DNA from 4 places in the Paenibacillus sp. FSL K6-1318 genome. Region 1 is predicted to be linked to each of the others. Evidence: riboswitches for the same ligand, from Rfam matches in the RefSeq annotation. Region 1 holds a riboswitch; each other region holds the start of a gene.
The links. A riboswitch is a leader RNA that binds a small molecule or an ion and turns the genes downstream of it on or off. The one in region 1 is predicted to bind cyclic di-AMP.

Region 2: another riboswitch for cyclic di-AMP. It lies ahead of NYE45_RS06830 (hypothetical protein); the one in region 1 lies ahead of NYE45_RS10110 (C40 family peptidase).
Region 3: another riboswitch for cyclic di-AMP. It lies ahead of NYE45_RS16940 (3D domain-containing protein); the one in region 1 lies ahead of NYE45_RS10110 (C40 family peptidase).
Region 4: another riboswitch for cyclic di-AMP. It lies ahead of NYE45_RS00540 (C40 family peptidase); the one in region 1 lies ahead of NYE45_RS10110 (C40 family peptidase).

Annotation. Positions count from the first base shown of each region.
Region 1 is NZ_CP150270.1:2,242,222-2,247,917, reverse strand. Features, by position in the region: gene NYE45_RS10125 (carbohydrate-binding protein) at 1-949, shown strand, start outside; tRNA gene NYE45_RS10120 (tRNA-Leu) at 1,026-1,110, opposite strand; gene pelA (pectate lyase) at 1,289-2,251, opposite strand; cyclic di-AMP (ydaO/yuaA leader) riboswitch at 2,671-2,802, shown strand; gene NYE45_RS10110 (C40 family peptidase) at 2,808-3,272, shown strand; gene NYE45_RS10105 (carboxymuconolactone decarboxylase family protein) at 3,371-3,700, opposite strand; gene NYE45_RS10100 (hypothetical protein) at 3,845-4,063, opposite strand; gene NYE45_RS10095 (hypothetical protein) at 4,183-4,512, opposite strand; gene NYE45_RS10090 (xanthine phosphoribosyltransferase) at 4,610-5,191, opposite strand; gene NYE45_RS10085 (hypothetical protein) at 5,396-5,696, shown strand, end outside.
Region 2 is NZ_CP150270.1:1,574,182-1,579,877, forward strand. Features, by position in the region: gene NYE45_RS06810 (XRE family transcriptional regulator) at 1-126, opposite strand, end outside; gene NYE45_RS06815 (urease accessory UreF family protein) at 392-1,093, opposite strand; tRNA gene NYE45_RS06820 (tRNA-Leu) at 1,519-1,601, shown strand; gene NYE45_RS06825 (glutathione peroxidase) at 1,751-2,230, opposite strand; cyclic di-AMP (ydaO/yuaA leader) riboswitch at 2,602-2,777, shown strand; gene NYE45_RS06830 (hypothetical protein) at 2,896-3,291, shown strand; gene NYE45_RS06835 (HAD family hydrolase) at 3,466-4,149, shown strand; gene NYE45_RS06840 (Nramp family divalent metal transporter) at 4,286-5,581, opposite strand.
Region 3 is NZ_CP150270.1:3,866,082-3,871,777, forward strand. Features, by position in the region: gene NYE45_RS16925 (PspA/IM30 family protein) at 1-388, opposite strand, end outside; gene NYE45_RS16930 (hypothetical protein) at 501-842, opposite strand; gene NYE45_RS16935 (polysaccharide deacetylase family protein) at 996-1,787, shown strand; gene NYE45_RS16940 (3D domain-containing protein) at 1,892-2,566, opposite strand; cyclic di-AMP (ydaO/yuaA leader) riboswitch at 2,569-2,764, opposite strand; gene NYE45_RS16945 (amino acid ABC transporter ATP-binding protein) at 2,983-3,705, opposite strand; gene NYE45_RS16950 (ABC transporter permease subunit) at 3,692-5,155, opposite strand; gene NYE45_RS16955 (M20 family metallopeptidase) at 5,339-5,696, shown strand, end outside.
Region 4 is NZ_CP150270.1:110,477-116,172, forward strand. Features, by position in the region: gene NYE45_RS00530 (cytochrome c) at 1-335, opposite strand, end outside; gene NYE45_RS00535 (GNAT family N-acetyltransferase) at 486-980, opposite strand; gene NYE45_RS00540 (C40 family peptidase) at 1,336-1,806, opposite strand; cyclic di-AMP (ydaO/yuaA leader) riboswitch at 1,810-1,947, opposite strand; gene NYE45_RS00545 (hypothetical protein) at 2,202-3,044, opposite strand; gene NYE45_RS00550 (M1 family metallopeptidase) at 3,055-5,046, opposite strand; gene NYE45_RS00555 (YwhD family protein) at 5,148-5,651, shown strand.

The DNA of each region.
Region 1 (5,696 bases):
GCTCTTCAAGCAAAAAGGAGCCGGTAAAGAACTCTGGATGACTGAAGTCTATTATCCGAATAGCGATAGTAACTCAGCAGACCGCTGGCCCGAAGCGCTTGACGTTTCCTATCACATGCACAGTGCTATGGTCGAGGGTGATTTCCAGGCTTATGTATGGTGGTACATCCGCAGACAGTATGGTCCGATGAAAGAAGACGGAACGATTAGTAAACGCGGTTATAATATGGCTCACTTCTCCAAATTTGTACGTCCAGGCTATCTTAGAGTAGATGCAACCAAGAACCCGGATACGAACACATTCGTTTCTGCCTACAAAGGGGATAACAAGGTTGTCATTGTGGCGATTAACAGAAGCACTTCTGCAACGAGTCAGAAATTTGTTTTGCAAAACGGTAATGCTTCCACGGTATCCTCATGGGTAACCGATAGCAGTCGCAATCTGGCAAGCGGAGCACCAATTACGGTGTCCAATGCAACCTTTACTGCTCAACTCCCTGCTCAAAGTGTAACTACGTTTGTCGCTAATATTACGGGCAGCGGTGGAGGTAATACGGGGAGTGGCACTACGTACGAAGCAGAGACAGGAACGACTCTCTCCGATGCTGCAATTGAGACGATCTATCCTGGCTACACAGGCTCAGGATATGTTAATTTCAATGCGTTGACGAACTCGGGCATTCAATGGAATAACATCAACAATACGATAAGTGGCACCAAAAACGTAAAGTTTCGTTATGCGTTGGAAAGTGGCACCCGTAACCTCGATGTATTCGTAAATGGGACCAAAGTAATCAGCAATACCCCATTTACTGCAACGGGAAGCTGGTCTACCTGGGGTGAAAAAACAATTCAGATGCCCATGAACTCGGGAACCAATACCATTAAAGTGGTAACGACCGGTACTGAAGGTCCGAATATCGATAGTATCCACGTGTCCGCTCAGTAACCTATTAGACGATTTTATGGTACAAAACAAAAAGGTTCCCCGAAAGGCGTTAGCCTAACGAGGAACCTTTGTTTGATGCGGTCGAGAGGACTCGAACCTCCACGGGGGGTTAGCCCACACGGACCTGAACCGTGCGCGTCTGCCAATTCCGCCACGACCGCATATTGTATATCTCCGTGATATATATCTCGGCGACAAGAAATAATATATCATGTGCAATCTATCATGTCAACACTGAAAATAATAACAATAAAGCCCGAGCCAGACGTCCATGTCTGATTCGGGCTTTACTTATCGTTACTAGGGATTAACTCTATGAAACCTTAGGCATGTTACGAGTTACAGCTTGGAAGGCCAGTTGCCATACCATGCATAACCGCCTCTTCTTTCTTTATCAATATCACTTAGTTTGTATTTAACTACCCCGTCACGACCAATAAAGATCGGTTTATCTGTTCCCACTTCATAGAAGCGAGCCCAGATCGGTGCAGCTTTGGAATCAGCGATAATTTTGCTGTCTCCGTTTGCTCTTTCATACTTGTAACCCGTAATTTTGACTTTGTTAAACCAAGCTTCAGCTCCTTTAATGGATGCTGTAATTTTAGCGTTAGCAGGTCTGGTTTTCAGGAATTTAACAATCGTTACACTCTCTCCAGCCGTCAGCGATGGTACTTCATAGATTCTTGCGCTTGCTGGTTTAAGGGAACTGGAATCATGTTGTTGTCCCCATGCTGTCAGCTTACCGCCTGAAACGACCTGTGTATTCAGAATCGCATCCACACCTTTGGCAACTGAATTTTTACTGCGGTTAGCAAGTGTGCTGTCGATAAACGAGAAGTCACCTTTGCGCGTTGCTACTTCATCCAACATGATCATTACATTAATCATCGCATCATCATTGTAAGTGATGTGTTTGTGATATCCCGAGCTTTGATAGACTTGTGGCCATCCGCCGTTTGAATACTGCATGTTGATCAAAAAGTTAATTCCTTTGATTGCAGCTGTGGAGTAACGCGGATCATTGGTCTTTTTGAATTCCTTCGCCAATCTTCTAATTTCTGAGTATGTAGCCTTGTTGTCAATGGTGGACTTCGCCCATTCTCCACTTGTTTGTTTATAGTCTTTTCTCCAACCTCCATCTGGCAGCTGGTTCTTCAGAATATCAGATATACTTGCTGTTGTACCTGTTGCATCAGCGGCTGATACCGTTGTTACAGGAAGAACAGCTATACCAACTGCTGAGAAGACCATCGTACATGCCAGAATAAAAGTAACTATTTTTTTTGCTTTCAAAGATAACACTCTCCTATGTTTGTTTTTATAAATCTCCCACTTCTACCTTACTTATAAAATTAGTCCCTTAACCTCCTTTATTTGAATTTATAACACAATAAAATCAATTTTCATCCAATATGTGGATTGGATAAGAAGATGATATGCAAAAAATCGATTTTTGTCAATATATGCAACTTAATGAATATAATCTCTCAAATTGAACATTACGGAATAGTTCTTTTAACTCATGACAAACCTATTTATTTGTCCAAAATCGTCTTAAACGAATCAATAATGACGTTTTTGTCATGAATGATACCCAAACTTGATCCCTTCTTTCATATAAAAACCGTAATTCCGCTAACATTGAGGTATTACGAAGGGGTTTAAATGGGTTTGACAATTACGCATTTATGCAATATAGTTTCAAATAGTTACAAAAACTTAATTATTCATTGCCGAGTTTCATGTTTGAAAACGGGGGAACCATTTTGGGTGAATTATTCTTATACATAGGAAATATAGGGAACCTTCTACCGAACCCTTAGCTAACTCCGTAGGCATCGAAGGGAGAACATTGATTTTGAAAAAACTGATAATCTCCATTTTTGGAGCAGCTGTACTATTTACATCCGGGGCAACAAGCACAGAGGCAAGCAGTATCAACTCCGTAGTGAACAACATGACAGGTATACCTTACAAGTGGGGTGGCACGACTTTGGCCGGCTTCGACTGTTCCGGGTTTATGAGATATCTTTTCAACAAATACAGCATTGAATTGCCACGTACTTCGCAGCAGCAAGCCAAAGCAGGTACTCCGGTATCCAAAAGTAACATTCGCACAGGTGATCTGGTGTTCTTCAATACGATGGGCAAAGGCATTTCACATACAGGTGTATATATTGGCGGCGGACAATTTGCACATGCTTCCAGTAGTAAAGGTGTAAGTATTACGAAGTTATCGAATCCATACTTCAATGATCGTTACGTGACAGCACGTCGGGTAACTGGACAATTTATGTACGATAAAATGTTGGGGAAAATGTAAGTATGATATAGAAAGAGGAGGCTCCGGATCACCCGGAACCTCCTCTTTTGTTTGATTAGACATTTATGGACTAATCCTAGTACTACCCTTACCTAGACTTAATGCAACGCCTTCTGCACTCGCATCGCACCCTGAGACAGGGCATGTCCGCCTCCTACAGCTCCGGCTACGGCAACGGTCTCCATGATCTCCTGGTCAGTTGCACCCTTGGCACGAGCTTCTTCTACATGGTAGAAAGTACACACCTCATTGTTGGCGAACAGTCCTATTCCGAGGGCAATTAGCTGTTTTGTCTTCGCATCAATCACGCCAGGCTGAAAGCATTCTCCGGTAAACTCATGATACGACTTCACCACTCCTGGCAGCACATCGCTTAATGCTCCAATCTGATCCTTGTAGGCATGAACTTTATCATTCATCAATGTCATGTCTTGTAGCACACCCTCTCAGCTATAGTTACAGATCGTTCTCACTGTACCTATTTTCTCTCCCGAGTGAGCCAATTATGCCAAGAAATCATGGTAATTCCAAACATATAAACGCTCATGGTTCTGCCACATTATTAGCGATTGCTACTCACTAAGTGGACTCTGGCGCGGCTCGCTGAACAGCTGATATCGGTAACTGCGATCCAGCTTGACGACACGTCGATTTTGCCGCCGGATAAGTACCTGCTCGCCATCCCAGGCAACCACAATCCCGGTTACATCGTTTGACTCCAGCTCGTCCCGTACTACTCTTACTTTCTCACCTGACAGACGCAGGGCATCCAATTCTGTATCACTGATCATGTTCTTGGCTCCTATATTCCAAATTTATTTACAAAAAGAGACCTAAATGAAATGTCATTTAGGTCTCACGTGACTGTATTGGACTGTCATGTCATTCGAAATTATGTCCCGACTGAAAGTTACCGCTGCGCGTGCTCTTTGCTGTCGTTCTTCTCGAACCAAAAATCAAGCACTTTGGCGGACATCACACGTTCTTCAAGGTACTCCACTTGATGCGGTGTAAATTGTTCTTTCCAAGAGAAGGACAACTCTTCGCACAAGCCTACAATCGTCAGTAATTCTGACCAGGCAACATAGCGTTTGTACCAGAAAAATTGAGGATGTTCAATCATATAGGGATAAAGGTCATCGAATTCCGTATGTTTACAATCCAGGGCACGTTCAAAATGAACTTTCGATTCCGCCAGCTTATCAATAAAAAATTGTTCTGTTGCCGGTTGGTTCCCCATGGTGTTGCCTCCTCTCCCTAACATAACCCCATTATAAATGAAATCCGCGGTCATGCAAAGGCATAGTTCAAAAAATAGGCCCTATTCCTTTAAAATGTCACATTTCGTTATCGTCAAATTGTACCGTTCCATCGTTCAGAGAACGAATACGTACCAAGGCTTCCACCGGAATACCCTGTTCACGAATCGTGCGTGCCCCTGCCTGAAAACTTTTCTCGACCACAACGCCAAATCCGACGAGTTCAGCACCGGAACGCTCAATAATTTTGATGACTCCACGAGCAGCATCCCCATTGGCAATGATATCATCAATGAACAGAATACGGTCATTCTCATGAATGAACTCGCGGGATACCATAATGTCTGTTACGATTCCTTTGGTAAAGGACGGCACACGTTCACAGTAGGCATCAGGATCAGCCAGAAGCGTTTTTTTGCGACGGGCGAATACAAGCGGCACCCCAAGTTCATGAGCTGCGGCAAAAGCAACCGGAATCCCTGAGGATTCTACCGTAATTACCCGAGTTACTCCACTTTCACGAAACCGGGCAGCAAACTCCCGTCCCATCTCCATCGTTAATGCAGGATCAATCTGGTGGTTCAACAGACCATCCAGCTTCAATACCTGATCCGAGATGACAACACCTTCTTGTAAAATTCGTTGTTTCAATACTTCCATGATTTGACCTCCCAAGCCTATCCTATGAGGTAAAAGTATCATATATCTATCTATAAGTTCAAGCGAAATTGCCCGAGGGCTGTCCTTAAGCTGCATTTCAAGCCAGAGCTTGCTATCGATTGTCATGTCTTTCGTGGGTCAAGCATACCTTGTACCATGGTACCCGCATGTCCAAACTATACAGGGGCCTGAGAGGGGAAACACATGAAACAGGCATTTCGGGTGCTGCAGATCGCATTTACATACATCGGAACGGTTGTCGGAGCCGGCTTCGCCACAGGGCAGGAAATCTTGCAGTTTTTTACCCAGTATGGCAAATGGGCCACCATCACCATAGGCTTATCCACCATGCTCTTTGTCTGGTTAGGTACCAAAATGATGCTGATTGCTCACGATACCGGCTCCCGCTCTTATGAGGATCTGAACAAACATTTATTCGGCCACAAGGCAGGCAAATGGATTACCTGGGTGACCCTTCTCATTCTCATTGGCGTGAACAGTGTCA
Region 2 (5,696 bases), 670 kb from region 1:
GAGATTGGACAAGCGATAGGGTGGGATGTCGTGTTGTTCACAAAAGGTCTTCTGGTCCACTTGAAGTTCGGTTAGCCGTCGTTTGATGGCCCATCCGAACGGAGTCACTGGCTTTTTCTTGTTCAAAAGGGTTCACCCCTGGTTAGAATGTAGTATTCAGTCGCCCTTTCTTCATGTAGAATATATAGAAATGCGAGCTGTATATTTTATTATATACGTAAATCCGTCATCTAACAATTAAAAAAGACGGAAAAAAGTGTATTTTGTGATGTAAAATGGCGTAAATACGTTAAATAAACCAATAAAATGACAAAAAACACGTCGGCAAGGAGGTTGCCGCGTGTTTTTTTTGTTTGTCTGAATGAAGGGGACAGGTGTAGGAGGAAAAGGATTAGGCTCTGTAGGCATGAAGTCCAGCTCCAAGCATATGGAAACTGGGGAAAAACGATTTCATGGACATCGAGGTTGGCTGTGCCAGTCCATCCGCAGCCGAGGCGCTGACGGTATTCCATTCATTCTCCAGATCTGCGGCCAGGCGGACCATCAGATCCTTGGTGGTATCGGTGTTCAGGGGAATGACTTTGGAGGCTTCGGTTATGCAGGCATTCATGGCTGAATGCAGATAACCAAGAACCGCCTCCGGGGCCGGGATATCGAGGTGGTGGTTAATCCAGGCATGAACAGTGGAGAGGCAGCCAACCGAATCGTATTTGGCGAAGATCTGTTCGAGCTGACTGAAATCAATCCAGGGGTGCAGAGCGCGTGCGAGTCTGATCAATCGTTTACCCATGGTAGCAGCTTGTTCTCTGAGATCTCCAGGAGTTCGCTGAACATGGACGAGCTTGTCGATCAGAGCTATCCGCCAAGTGTCCTTTTGATCTGCTGCGGTATAGATGCCTTTGATGGCCATACCTTCAAGACGAACGATGCTGGGATGCAACTGACAACGCATGAATGATTCGAGATCTTCAGCATTACGAATGGTACCCTCCTTGATATGGATATCCATGCCGAAGGAATGGGTGAACCCTCCAACCTGAATAGAGGAATCAAGCAGTTTGACATAATCGAGCAGCTTATTCCCACGGTTCACAATCATTCGCCTCCTGTGTTCGTTAAATGTCACTTTAAGTAACATTTATATTTCTTTTTGTTTGCTTTATGTTTAAAAATCCGAATTATATGATAGTTATCATCCCATAAACGTCCGCTTTTTGTCAATAGTATGATTTATATTCAATGTATTAAATCTTTTATTCAATATTTGTGTTATTTTATATAACATTTAAAGTTAAATATTTGTGAAATATAGGGAGGACTATATATAAATGAATCAATAAGATCGGCTCTAGCAGGAAAGAGGGGATCGAATCTAATAATATGCAGTTCATGGGTAAAGATGACGAGAATATGCGATTTTTGATGAAAATGCCTAGTTGAAAAAGAAGTATTAAAAAACACTTTACTTTTAGAACAGAACCCGGTATAATCAATTCTGTTGCCAATTATTTACGACATGCGGTCGTGGTGGAATGGCAGACACGCTATCTTGAGGGGGTAGTGGGCGTATGCCCGTGGAGGTTCGAGTCCTCTCGACCGCATCATACGAACGATGAAGAAGAAGCTTTCCGTTATTGGAAGGCTTCTTTTTTTGTCTTTTTTGAACAGTCTGACATCGGGGTTGAAAAAAAGGCCATCCATTATCGGAGGTAATGGAGCTCTACCTTTCCGGCTACGGGTGGCCTGTGTATTATTTTTGGAGTAAGTTCTTGATATCTTCTTCAATCTTGTCAGGTGTTGTTTTGGGAGCATAACGTTTCAGTACCTGGCCGTTCTGATCTACGAGGAATTTGGTGAAATTCCATTTGATTGCTTTGGAGCCGAGCAGGCCAGGAGCTTCTTTGCTAAGGTGTTGAAAGAGAGGGTGAGCGCTTGAGCCGTTCACATCAATTTTCTCAAACATGGGGAAGCTCACGCCATAATTCATCTGACAGAACTCGGCAATATCGTCGGAAGAACCTTTTTCCTGTGCAAACTGGTTGCTTGGAAAACCAAGAACTTCAAATGGAGCATCTTGAAACTTGTCTTGCAGTTCTTGCAGACCTTTGAATTGAGGGGTAAGTCCGCAGGAGCTTGCCGTATTCACAATCAGTAGCACTTTGTCACGGTAGTCGGACATTTCAACTTCTTGACCGCGAAGGGTATTCACTTTGTAATCGTAGACTGTCATCTAAATCGCCTCCATTGGTATACTCTTATATCTTCTATTATATTGGTTGCAATTAAATAATGCAAAACTAATGTGGTGTTAAAAGAATCAAAACAGGCAAGTTGTGCAGAATACGTGAATGAATTGCGAAGTGATTTTCGTCAGAGTGAGAATTAGATAGCCTTGGAGAGATGGATAGAGTAAAACATTGTTGTAAGCGTTATTATGAATGAGTATTGGCAGAAATCTGCCGATTCGGTGATCTGTGCGGACTTTACACCGTCTTAACGCGGGTGTATGATTCATAACGTAATTTCAATTTAAACTAAATTGTACTTGAAAAACGAAACAAACGATAATATCGCTCGATCTTACTTTAAGATATACGAACGATGTTTTAATCGCTGAGTTTCCATTCATTGATGAGTGGGAAACGGGGGAACCAACGGAATGCACTGTCCAGGACAGTAGGCATTCATGGGGTGAATTTTCCGGTGACAGCCGGAAATAGGGCGACTCTCGCGCCCGAATCCGTCAGCTAACCTCGTAAGCGTTAAAGGGAGAGGCAACAAGCCGTACGCTGGTTCATGGTGTTTTCGCCATGGGTTATTTAAGAAGCGTTCGGGAGGCCTTGGTCCCCCACGCTTCTTTTTTGTTGTCTTTTCACGCCAAGGGAGGAACGAATGATGGATACTGAGATGATCTTAGTGACTGCTCCAAATGAAGCAGGACGTAAATTTATCAAATTGCTGATGTACAAAAAAATGCCGTTTGCCGTTCTAACCAACAGTGCAGGGGAAGAGCGGAGACTCCGCAGAATTGGGGTAGAGCATGTCATTCGCATGAATACGGCTGCAGCTCAAAAATGGTTTTTGCCGCAGGGTAGCGTAGGCAATGTGTTTATTTTCGAGAACAGCCTGAATCTGACCTGTCGTTATTTGCAGATCTGCCGTTCATGGACATCGAAATCCCTGTGCGTCATCACGGAGCAGAGTCATCCAAAGGGTATCTATCGCGGGATGGGCGCAGACCGGATTGTATATTCGCTCAATGGGGAAGTCGGCTTTCTCCTCAATGGTTAATGCCATAGCTTGTGATTGCTCAGGTGTAAGGTGCCTGTTATAATTGACTGTATTAGAATCAATTTCAGAATTCACTCCAGGTATTATGAGATTGATTCATCGATAAACGGAAATTTGAGGAGACTCATGCAGGATGGTGAGTCTTCTTTTTTATGCTTACAAGGAGGAATTGGCGTGCCGGATGTGAGTGGGTTAAAGTGGTTATTTTTTGATGTTGGAGATACGCTGGTGGATGAATGGGAGCCGGTTGATGATATTATCGGACAGTTCGTCCGTGAAGCTTGTGCTTTAGGGTATCCAGTGAAAATTGAGGCGGTACGCGAACTGTTCGCGAGCTGTTACCGGAAATATGAGCAATGGCCCATGAGAGTGGCTATTCGCACATTCATTGAAGACGAAGGCCACCGGAAACAGATTCAGGACAAGCTGAAGTTTCAAAAAGATCTTGAACGTCCTTTTCCTTCAGCGGATTCCGTTCTTCAGCAATTGTCACGGTATTATCGTATTGGCATTATTGCCAATCAGAGTCCCGGAACAGAAGAGAGACTGGAGAGTTACGGATTACGGAAGTATGTTGACGTTCTGGCCTGTTCGGCTGAAGAAGGGGTATCCAAGCCAGACCCTGAGTTATACGCTGTAGCCTTGAAACAGGCAGGCTGTGAACCGGAGGAAGCCGTCATGGTTGGGGATCGGATCGATAACGACATTATACCTGCCCGGAAGCTGGGCATGCGTACGATTCGAATTATGCAGGGTTACGGAAGATTCCAGCCAGACCGATCGGATGACGAACGTGCGGATTGGACCGTTGATTCATTGGATGAACTCCTGCCGTTACTGGTGCCCAATCAGGATTAGATAATTGTTTATTGGAGTTTAGCGTTTTACTATAAAAGGAAACACGTTGCTGTACTGCAACAATAAAGGCTGATCAACTTGGTATTGAATACCGGAGTTGATCAGCCTTTTTAGTATTTGGTCGATAAGAACGAGATTAGAATAACCGAATCGTCTGAATGATCAGATATACATTCAGCACAACAATAACAGCGGCAATGACCCATGAGATGATTTTTAGCCACAATTTGTTGGCGAATGCACCCATGCTCTTTTTATCACTCGTGAACATCACCAGGGGAATTACAGCAAAAGGTAATTGAAGAGAAAGCACGACCTGGCTCAAAATCAGCAGTTCTTCTGTGCCGTGTTCTCCTGCAATGGCTGTGACAATCACCGCCGGGATGATGGCGATCAGACGTGTGACCAATCTGCGCAGCCAAGCCGGAATACGAATGTTCAGGAAACCTTCCATGACAATCTGCCCAGCGAGTGTACCTGTAAGGGTAGAGTTCTGACCTGATGCTAACAGCGCGACACCGAACAGGATACTTGCAACCGTAGTACCCAATAGAGGGGTCAGCAGATGATAGGCATCAGCGATCTCGGCAACCTGTGTCATACCAGCACTGTGAAATACAGCGGCAGATACAATCAGGATAGCCGCATTGATGAACAGGGCAAGTGTCAGTGCGATTGTCGAGTCCATGGTCGAGTACCGAATGGCTTCTTTTTTACCCTGTGGTGTCTGTTCGATCTGACGGGTCTGCACAATGGAAGAATGCAGGTACAGATTATGCGGCATCACGGTCGCTCCTATAATACCAATGGCGATATAGAGCATAGCCGGGTTTTGCAGAATCTCGACATTCGGTACAAAACCATGGAGCACACCGCCCATATCGGGTTTCGCCAAGAACAGGTCGATCCCGAAGCAGAGGGCAATGGTTGCCATCAGCACAATGACGAGTGTCTCCAAAGCGCGGAAGCCTTTGTTTTGCAGGACGAGTATCAGGAGTACATCAACTGCGGTGATGATCACGCCGTATAACATGGGGATGTTAAATAGCAACTTCAACGCGATGGCAGAACCTATGACTTCAGCCAAATCAGTGGCTGCAATGGCAAGCTCACACAGAATCCATAACATCATGACGACGGGCATGCTAAAACGTTCGCGACAGGCTTGAGCCAGATCCCGTCCAGTGACGATTCCGAGCTTGCCAGCCAGCGATTGAAGTACAACGGCCATCAGATTTGAGAGCAGGATGACGGATAGCAAGGTATACCCAAACTGCGAGCCGCCTGCAATATCTGTTGCCCAGTTGCCGGGGTCCATGTAACCTACGGCAACGAGGTATCCGGGGCCTACAAAGGCGAGGAATTTCTTCCACCATGCAGCATTCTGCGGAACTTTCATGGAACTATGTGCTTCTCCAAGGGAAGGGGCCATGCCCGCAGTAGATAATGATTCTCTTGAAGGAGCGTTGAATGGATTTTTTTTACTCATACGATAATCACCTGACTTTGAAATATTGATGCGGAATGAACCGCTTATGATATATCTA
Region 3 (5,696 bases), 1.6 Mb from region 1:
TCAATTGCTTACGCATCTCGTCGAGCTTGCCACGCAGGTTATCTGCAGAAGCCTTGTTCTGATCATAGCTGGTTTTGTACTCAGCCATCTTCTCTTCAGCAGCCTTTTTCTCTTCCAAAGCCCGACGAGCCAGATCCAGATTCTGAGCACGTGCTGCCGTATGCGCCTGCTCTTCACGTTTCTTCACAAGCGCTTCCTGCTCTTCGAATAGCTGTTTGAATTTCTTCTCTATGGCGATCTGTGCGGCTACTGCTTTCTCTGCATCTTCCAGATCCTCTTGCATGTCACGGATATATTGGTCGGTCATCTTGATTGGATCTTCCGCCTTGTCAATAATGGCGTTGATGTTAGACATTGTTAAATCACGCAATCGTTTGAAAATGGACATTATGTTATTCCTCCTAGTCGATATTACATCGTATATAAACATACATACGTAACAATCTACAACTCGTTTCAATTTTAGCAAATAAAATCAAAACATGCGATTGTTCTTCATGTTAGGAAGATCGTTTATCCTTGTTCAGATGATCCTCCATCAGCCTCTCTGCAGTCTGCACGATTTCGTCGATCTGCATCCGTGTAATGGAATCAAAATGAATACCCATGATCACCGTAACGGTTACTTTCAGCTGCAGGGCAGCCTTTCGGGCAAGCCGCTCACACAACTCTTGTTCCTTATGACCCGGAATATGTACCGTCGTCCCGCTTACGCGCTCATGATCCACATAGAACGTGGCTACGGCACCAATATGCGCCTTTCCTCCGGTAACGAGAAAAACCTTATCTTCTCCTGCTTCAATTACCTGTAAACGTATGGATTTCAAATCATATGTACTCATACCCATCCACCTATCCTTTTCTATATGTTATATATGGAGGAATTATGGCTCTCATGAGCTAAAACGGCAATGAAACTTCTCACACTGCGCATAATTTATGGAACCCCCGGGCATACCAAAGAGAACGTCATTTTGGAAAAGGAGGCCGTTATTATGCGCGTACGCCTCATTATGCTGATGGTTATCGTTATTTTTCTCGGAGGATATCATGCTCCAGTTTCATCGCGGGATGCTTCAAGCCCGCCAAGTGAATCAGTATCAGGTTCAGATTCCGCGGAAGAAGAACAACTGACATTGGGACAGTTACGTCAAAAATATGCGGATACGTTCAAAACGAATGGTCCATCAACGAAGCAGGTTGCCCTGACTTTTGATGATGTGCCCGATCCACGTTTTACTCCACAGGTATTGGATGTATTGAAGAAATATAAGGTCAGAGCTACATTCTTTATCGTCGGTAGTCGTGCTGAGAAACACCCGGATCTGGTAAAACGCATCGTTAAGGAAGGGCATATTGTTGGTAATCACAGCTACAATCATCCGGAATTCAGTAAGCTGTCGATGAATGCCTTTCGCAAACAAATTTTACATACCGGAGATATCATTCACCATCTGGCAGGGTATACGCCGAAGATGATTCGGCCACCATACGGAGACATTAATGAAGAACAGCTGCAATGGGCTGCCAGACAACACTATAGCATTGTGAACTGGAATGTTGATTCACTGGACTGGAAAGGCCTTTCCAAGAAAGAGGTGAAGGATAACATCCTATCTGCCGTGAAACCTGGCTCCATCGTTCTGCAACATGCAGGAGGAGGTGTGGGATCGAACCTGAACGGCACAATTGAGGCTTTGCCTGAAATTATCGAGGAACTGCGTAATCGGGGGTATGAACTAGTCACCTTGGACGAGATGTTGGGGTTGCCAAAGGCCAACGATTAAGATGTCCATTATAAAAAATGTTGATGATGATAAAAGGGTGCCTGTTCAATCGCAAGTAGCGATTGGCAGACACCCTGTTTGAATTATTAAATGTAATTTACTTTCTACTTCAGAATATACAGCTCGATATCCTGGAAACCAAATGTGCTTACGGACTGTTTGCTACCAGGGATAAAGATATCAATCCGGTGACCCTTGATTGCACCGCCCACATCACGTGCTGTAGCTACAAAAGCCTGTTTTGGCAATCCCGGATGGCTGTGACCGGTTACCAGTACTTTGGTTCCGAGTGGAATCACACTTGGATCAACTGCGATCGTGCCCAGTTCAAGATCATTACCGAAGTAATCCACAGCACCCCATCCTCCATTTTCGGACGGATCTGCAGAGTATGCCGTTGCTTTCACATTCACTGCTTTACTGTAATCGAACGTTTTTCCCCAGGCTTGAACAACTTTGTTATCTGCATTAACGTCCAAGCTTGCTGTTGTAACCGTCTTCGCTTGAGTCTTGCTCTCCGTAGCCGCAGCAGCTGCTACATTGTTTGCCTTACCGGGAATCGTAATTTTTAAACCACCATAAATATTGTAAGGCGAAATGTCGTTGTTTGCTTTAACCAACGTGTTGAGTGCTACTCCATACTGTTTCGATAAGGTGTAGAAGGTATCCCCTTCTTTGGCCACATGAACTGAATCTGCGTGAGCCGGAACGGCTTGAATAAGCATTGCTGTTGTCAATAATGCTACTGCTGTTTTGGCTATACGTTTCTTGTTAATCATGGTCTTCCTCCCTCATTATGCCTGCGAAGTTAGTTGTCGGATTCGGATGAGGAGCCACCCTATAGGTTCTTCGTTACATGTGAAACGTTATGTACCCCTAATTCACCCCAAGCAGTGTGCCGTAGATCTTCCCCCTGCACGATCTGCATCGTTACATCCCCCGCACTCCCTGTCCGGAAGTTTCGGCAGAGTTCAATATATCACAATTTTGTAACCTGAACTTGTAGTAATTCTTACCATATGGTTTTTAGCATGTCATCAACTGTAAGAATACTGGATAATTCAGAAAAGCTGGGTGATCCGATCCCTTTATATTAGGTAACAAAAAAGTTACTTTTCAAATCAATAAATGATTATTGCGCACAAAAAAATAGCGTTACCGACTCGATGTCAGTAACGCTATTAAATCATTTCATTTAGAGTACTTTAGCAAGAAAATCACGTGTACGTGAATTTTTTGGTGCTCCAAACACCTCATCAGGTGTTCCTTCTTCTACGATGACCCCGCCATCCATGAACAGGATCCGATCTCCCACTTCACGTGCAAAACCCATCTCATGCGTCACGATGACCATCGTCATCCCGCCTTCTGCAAGACGTTTCATGACATCCAGCACTTCGCCGACCATCTCGGGGTCCAGTGCCGAAGTAGGCTCGTCAAACAGCATTACATGCGGTTGCATGGCCAATGCTCTTGCAATGGCGATCCGCTGCTTCTGTCCACCGGACAGCTGGTTCGGGAATGTATCTTTTTTATCGTACAAGCCCACAGTGTTTAACAAATCAGCAGCGATTTTCTCCGCTTCCTGCGTGGATTGCTTTTTCACTTTAATCGGGGCAATCGTAATGTTTTGCTGTACCGTTTTGTGTGGGAACAGGTTGAAATGCTGGAACACCATACCCATCTTCTCACGAGTCGCATTGATGTTGTGCTTCGGATCGGTGATTGACACGCCTTCAAAATCAATCTCACCCGAGGTAGGCTGTTCCAGCAGGTTCAGACAACGTAAGAACGTACTTTTACCCGAACCGGAAGGACCGATAACCACGACAACTTCACCTTTTCCAATCGTCACGTTAATGCCCTTAAGTACATCGTTATTTCCATAAGATTTGTGTAATTGTCTAACGTCTATCACTTGCACTCAACTTCCTTTCCAGTCGTCCCAGCAGCTTGGACAAAATGAACGTCATTACAAAGTAGATGGCTGCTGCAATCAAAAATGGACTCAAGCCTTGATACGTAATGTTTTTGACTACACTTGCCTGATACATAATATCCACCATACCGATAACGGAGATAATGGAGGATTCTTTGATAATAGTTATAAATTCATTACCGATCGCTGGTAATACAGCTTTGAAGGCTTGTGGCAATATAATGTAACGCATTGCTGCACCTCTGCCCATTCCGAGGGAACGCGCTGCCTCCAACTGACCACGATCCACACCTTGGATACCTGCACGGAAAATCTCCGCCAGATAGGCACCACTATTGATTGAAAGTGTAATGATACCTGCCTGAAGTGCAGTGAAGTTAATGCCAAAGCTCAGGGAAAAACCATAGTAAATAATCATCAATTGTACCAGCATCGGTGTGCCACGGATCACTTCAACGTAAGCAGTACCGATCCAGCGCAAGATTGCAGCGTCATGCAAACGGAATAAACAGATGATCAATCCAATAATTACCCCGAAGATAACGCCAAGTGCAGACAACAGAAGTGTGTATCCTACTCCTGTAGCATAGAAACTTTTGTACTCCCAGAATACTTGGAAAATATTTTGTGATTTGTTCACTTTATCCGCCATCAAGAGGCTGGCGTCCGTCACCATCTGATTGATTTTATCTTCACTTTTCAATCGTTCCAGTGTTCCATTTACTGCAGCTAGCAGCTCGGTATTCCCTTTACGAATCCCGATTGCCGCTTCTGCTTGCTCTTCGTCCGGAACAGCAGCAGCAAGTCCAATGATATCGTCCAGATAACCTGCAGCAACGGTATCTTCAACGATTGCCGCGTCAATGCGTTTTGTTTGCAGTTGAAGCACGATATCCGAGATTTTATCCAGCGCAGTAAGTTTCGCTCCTGGAATACTCTGTCCGATCGTTTCCTGAATGGAGCCTTTCTGAACGCCAATCTTCGCATTTTCAAGTTCTGCCATGGTTGGATATTTGTCTTTATCCGCATTGCGAACCATAATCACTTGTTTTGATTTATAATAGGTGTCGGAAAAATCGATACTTTTCTTCCGCTCATCCGTCGGCGTCATACCTGAAATTACCAGATCAACACGCCCGCTCTGCAATGAAGGCAGAAGACCGTCGAAGCCCATATCCTCAATCACAAGCTCAGCGCCAAGATCTTTGGCAATCTCTTTGGCGATCTCAATATCGAAACCGACGATTTCATCTTTGCCATTAATCACTTTATGGAATTCGTATGGTGCAAAATCGGCACTTGTACCGAGCACTAGCTTTTTACTGCTTGAATTATCTGTAGTTCCACTTGCAAGTGCCACAGGAGCGGCAGTCGTCAGCAGAATAACAAAGGTCAACAGCATCATGGTGTAACGACTAATCAATTTCAACCTTTTTCTCTCCCCTTACAATACATTGTATGCTTCTCATGTTGATGACTGAGTCATTATAAAGTACAATGCATGATTATGCAATGCATTTTGACAATACAAATCTTGACTTGTTTCTGAAAAAATAAAGCAAACATGATATAATCAATGAATTATTTTCATTTTTGCATAAGGAGTTTACTAATGACATCTAACAAATCACTGATCCTGACGGTTATTGATCAATATGCTTCCCGTTTTAAAGCCATTTCATCATATATTGGGGCCAACCCCGAACTGGGAAATGAAGAGTATCTCGCTTCTGCCCGTTTGAAAGAAGAACTGGTCTTCCACGGTTTCACGGTAGAAGCTCCCATTCTCGGACTGGACACAGCTTTTATCGGAACCTATTCGGCCACCAAACCCGGCCCTACTATCGCATTACTGTGTGAGTATGACGCTTTGCCGGAGATCGGTCACGCCTGTGGTCACCATCTAATCTGCATGATGAGTCTTGGAGCTGCTGTTGGGCTGAAATCCATTCTGGATGAAGTAGGTGGAA
Region 4 (5,696 bases), 2.1 Mb from region 1:
ATGGCGATATTGGCAATCTCTTCATCCTGCAGTCTGCCCTTGAAGGCAGGCATGCCACCTTTACCTTTGACAATCGTGGAATAGATCTTCTCCAGATCGTCCTGGCTGCCGATGTTCGCCAGAGCAGGTCCTACGCCACCTTGCAACTGATCCCCGTGACAGGAAATACAATTGGCTTTGACCAGTGCCTCAGCCTGTCCTGCATCCATCGTCACTTCCGGCATGGTTGGTTTGGCTTCTTCAGCCACTTCCTCTTTCCCTGGAAGCGTAAACATTAAAACAATAGCTAAAGCGCATGCTGCAAAAAATACCCCGCTCATGATCCATTTGTGCATCCCTTATGTCCCCTCCAGAATGAAAGATCATCTAACCTGAAACTATCCATATCATTATAACGGAACCTGTAGTGACATCATAGCATTTTGTGGTAATTTTTTGAACTAATCACATAACAAGGGGCAGATTTGGTTGTTTTGCAATGGATTCTAGTCACGAGGCCCTTCATAAACCATGCAGTGAAAGGGCATTAAACCGCTTGGGGTCTGTCGTTCGTATGTATCCTGGGTGACAAATCCACTCTTCAAATAGACTTGAATGGCACGGGCATTCCAGGTGAGCACTTCCAGGTCGATCTCATTCGTCCGATTCCGGCGAATGGCTTCCTGCACAATGGCGGTGACAAAAGCTTTCCCTTGACCCTGACCACACAGCTCTGGATGCATGCCGAGGCCAATCCGGGTTACCCCTTGCAGTGGGAAGTATTGAGCGAATCCGCAGATGCGATCATGCTGATCTAGAACAATCGCATATTGTTCCTGCCGCAGCTGTGCATCTCCAAACTCCACTTCCAGTGCTTTCATCTGCTCCCAGGGTAGCCAGCTATAGATATTGTAAGGCGGATTATACTGCCAACTGCAGATAAGCTCCGCATGTTCTTCTTGCATGGGTACAACATGAAACGTTACAGGGGCTTCATTCATACATCTGCACGCTCCTCTCATTCATTACCAAACTCTCTGTCCACTCTACAAAAGAGCCGTTCATTTAGCAAGTCTCCCTTTCCGGGAAAAAAATGAAACAAAAGTTCCGGTAATTCCGTTTATATTATAACGGGATGGGTAAAAACATCATAAGGGCACGGACGAGCGAACGCAAAATGAACCTGTTGATTTCGCAGGATATACCTCGTGTGTAACTTGTAACGTAAACAGGGAATGAAGCACAAAAAAACCGCCGGATACATTCCTGCGGAGAATGTACCGGGCGGTTCTGTTATGCTTCTTGCTTCGTTCCAGTATGGTTAATGGTTACAGCATCATGTTGCTCAGCTTGTCCCTAGTCAAGGGCCAGTGATTCATATGCGTCCGTGCTCATAATCCGTTTAGCGCCAACATAACGATTGGCCCAATAGTTTTCACTCAATGCACTGATCGTAACACCTTTGGAAGAAGAGGAGTGTGCGAACTTTCCATCCCCTACAAAGATTCCTACATGAGATACGCCTTTACCTGTTGTATTGAAGAAAACCAGATCGCCAGCTCTCATCTCCATGCGGGATACGGAATCACCCATGTCGAATTGGGAACTCGATTGGCGTGCCAAATCAATACCCAATTTGTCGAATACATACCGTGTAAATCCGGAGCAGTCAAAGCCGTTAAGCGTTGTTCCCCCACTTTTGTATGTAGTTCCCATTGCTGAATCAATTACTTTGTCCATCTTTGAATCTGCGAATGCGCTGCCTGCACCAAGCGATAATGCGAATGTGAGGCTAAGTACAGCTGCGGTTAATTTCTTCTTTAACAAGAGATATACCCCTTCCAACGCCTGCGAGGTTAGCTTAAGGATTCGGTTGAAGGTCCCCTATGATCCCTCTGTAGCAAGATCAATTCACCCATAACTGGTTCCCCCGCTTCCCAGGTGCCAGGAATTTGGCTATGCTAGTTATGCACCTGCGAAATCAAGAAATGACGATTTAATTTTAAGTAGTTACAAATATGAATGTAAAGATTACAAAGTTGTTACTAAAAACTCACTGCGATTATTGTAACAGAGGAGTACCGCTTTGGCAACGTTTAGCAATAAAATTAGCAAAAAAAACCTCGACCTTTGACGGGGAAAGGTTGAGGTTTGCCTATTTATAAGTACATATCAGGCCATAAGTTTAACATGTGATGGTAACAATTTTTAAACTATCTGCTCTAACCTTTGGATGTTTTGGACTGCCATAACCGGAAATGGGCGCATATTTTCCACAGGCTCAATAGACATCTGGCCAGTGGATACGTCTGTTGTAGTATAAGTCCGGTGAGTCCTGTTAGTAACCATGAGGCTGAAGTGAATGCCCCGAAGACGAGCAGGTGAACTCCGCCCAGCAGCAGTGCAATGCCGATTACAGCGATGAGATGACGCAGTGCAATCCAGAGCGCCTTGAGTGTGCCGTGAGCGCCACCTTCCCCTTCTGGTGCCGAAACACCGAACTGCATGTAGAGCAGGGTGTGGTGAATAATCCAACCATATACGATCCAAGCAGCAACATAAGGTATGCCAGGCAAGAGTAATTGAAGGGAATGAAATCCATCCATTAGAATCGAGTACAGCTTTGGCACGAGCCAGTAGCCAGGCAGAAGCACCAATAATGTACGAATGGTGTGGAGCAGCAGCATCGGTTTCCACAGATTTTTAATCCCGCGGACGAATGGAATGCGCTCTTCTGTACTATTATAGTGCTGAAGCGAGTAGAGCAGTCCTGCCTGAATGAGGGGGCTGATTAACATCCGAAGCAGTAGCATGGCCCCCAGAATCCACAGATAACGATGAACCTCCGGATGGGTAGACAGGTTCAGTTGGCTTTCCATTTTGAACAAAAGCGTACTCAGCTCCCCGGCATCAGTATCCGGATAACGCAGGAGTAGTGGGACGACAGCCGATTGTATCATTCGATAGAGGAAATATCCCCATATAAGTTGATAAAGAAATAAAAGTGCTGCAATGAACATATGCTGACGGACGAGAAACCAGCCCTCACGTATTTTCGCTTTCACCGTTTCCACCTCACCATGACAGACTTCCGAATATGGCTTCTATTAGTTTGGTTACACTCATGCTCCAGCGGGACTTCGTCGGCTCATCCAGTCCGGCTTTCAGGAAATTGTTCATATGGCGGTTCTCCAGCACGATCGTGTAGAGGGGATCGGTCATGGCCCAGGACACGGGAGATGTGTGAGTTAATTTATAGGTGATGCGATCTTCTTTGCCATCCCATTGCTTGGTGAGGATATGTCCGTCTTCAAAAGCAATTCGAACAGGAACGGCGTTGTAATCACTACCTTTTTTCGCAATTGTTACGGATGACTCGTACAATGTTTGGCCGTCTTTCTGTACGGGTGTAACATGAATCTTCTCTACAGCAAAGTCAGCCATTCCGTTACCATAGACATATTGGTCAAAATAATCAGACCAGGAAGTACGGGTTTCTTGTTCCACAACTTTTTGAAAGTCAGTCGAAGTGGGATGTTTGAAACGGTACTTCTTCACATAGGTAGAGAGAATGCGTTCCATCTTTTTCGCACCGACTTGATGTTCAATACCGAGCAATACAAGCTTGCCACGTGTGTAGACATTGGCTGCATACTCGTTCTGGGAATCGAACTTCCAGGATTCTTGTGTTAAAGATGAAGGAGACGTAATCAGTCCCGATTGCACCGGCAGGTTCGGGATCAGTCCGTATTCCTGCTCCATCAGTTTGTCTTCTGCATAAGAGGTGAACCCCTCATCCAGCCAAGCTTCCTCGAATTCGTTGCTGGCAACCATGCCATAGAAGTATTGATGTCCAATCTCGTGGACTACGGTTCGTTCCAGGTCATAACCTGGCGTGGTGTCATCCGCTCCAAAGGCTGTGATTAGCGTGGGATATTCCATGCCGCCGGCACCATTCCCCGTTTTGGGTGGAACAACGATAGATAAGGTAGCGTAAGGATATGGACCAAACCATTTGCTATAATTGGATAGAGCGGCCTTCGCAGCGTAGAAATAACGTTCTTTCAGATCCTGATGAGCAGGGTCCAGATATAACTTGATTCGTACACCAGGAACGTTGGGTGCAGAGAAGGGCTCTTCGGCGTACACAAAATCGGGTGAGGCTGCCCAGGCGAAGTCATGCACATCATCAGCATAGAATTGATAGACTTTTTCTCCATTCTTCACTACAGCTTGCTGCGTTGGAAATCCGGTAGCAGCCACCTTGTATGTTTCAGGCACCCGAATACGCACACTATATATACCGAAGTCGGCGTAAAACTCCGAATTGCCGTGGTATTGGTGCAGATTCCAGCCTTCCGTTGTTCGTCCACGCCTGCCCACAGGTTCATAGGCACTTAGTTTGGGAAACCATTGACCTGCCATGACAAAATCATCAGCGGTTCCCATCCGGGCAAAAATCTTGGGCAGATTCACTTCGAATCGGGTGTGGAGCGTGATGCTTTCCCCGCCTTTGACGGGTTTGGGCAAGCGTACTTTAATGAGGGTGGTGTCCTTGATATTTCCGTCATCTGGCTGCACATACTGCATCCGGTGCAGCAGAGAGAGCCCGTCCTCCGTTTTCATTTCGGTAATATGCATGGAGCCATAGCCATTGGTAGGCATGACATCACCCCGAAGCTTTCCGCCGGATTCCTTCATAAAGGTGGTGTCAGCAGAAGAGAAGGCATTGGGGTACATATGAAAATAAAGCTCATTGACGGTTTTTTTGCCTGGATGTGTCCATGTAATCGTCTGAGTTCCTTCCAGTACGTTCCCTTCTGCCAGTTTTACATCCATGTGATATTCCACAATACGGTTGCTGTACACTTCGGCGGTAGGGGTCTGTACACTTTCTGGAGGTGCTGGCGTTGGAGCTATTGCCTTGGGCTTGCCCGATTCCGGGGCGAGTACTGGCAATTCGGAATGAGTTGAGCGATTGTAACCCAGAGTGATCCATATCCCTCCGGCCAGCACACATAAGGCCAGGGATGCGGTGAGCCAGCTCTTGGCGCGTCGTGGAATCATCGTTAAATACCTCCCGTTGACAAGCATCTACAGCATGTATATGTTTGCAATGGGCCAATTATTAGTTAAAATATTTGTATCAACCCTTGGAGGCTATAAACATGGACCAAAACGAGCAAAACGGCAAAAAACAGATTGCCTTGAATATCGTTAGTGCAAAAAGCAAGCATAAAGGTTTCGGTGCAGGCTCCATTGATCTGAACAACCTTTCTCCGGTCATTATTGATAATGGCGAAGCCAAAATTGATATCGGTGCGATGCATGCGAAGAGCAAAGTGGAGCGCAATATCAAGTTCTCGACGAATCGTGAGGATGTACCCAATGGACGCCAAGTATGGCTGGTGTGGGTAGCTGTGGATCGCACGGAGGAAGGCCAACTGTATGGTGGAGCAACGGCCTGTGAGATGTGGATTGACACAGAAGCAAGACGTGGATGGAAACTGCTGGCGGAACATGTGAATCGCATGGATTATGCCATGAAGCGCCGTTTCATGCTGGATGAGCTCGGACCGGAAGCACGGGCCGCACTCAAGACGCTGTTGATCTCACACAACGAAGATTGGTGGAATGCTTCTCCGGATGTATTGAAGGAAGCACTTGCCTAAGTTAGATCAGTCAACACAGTATAAAAGAAAAAAGAAAAAGGCCCT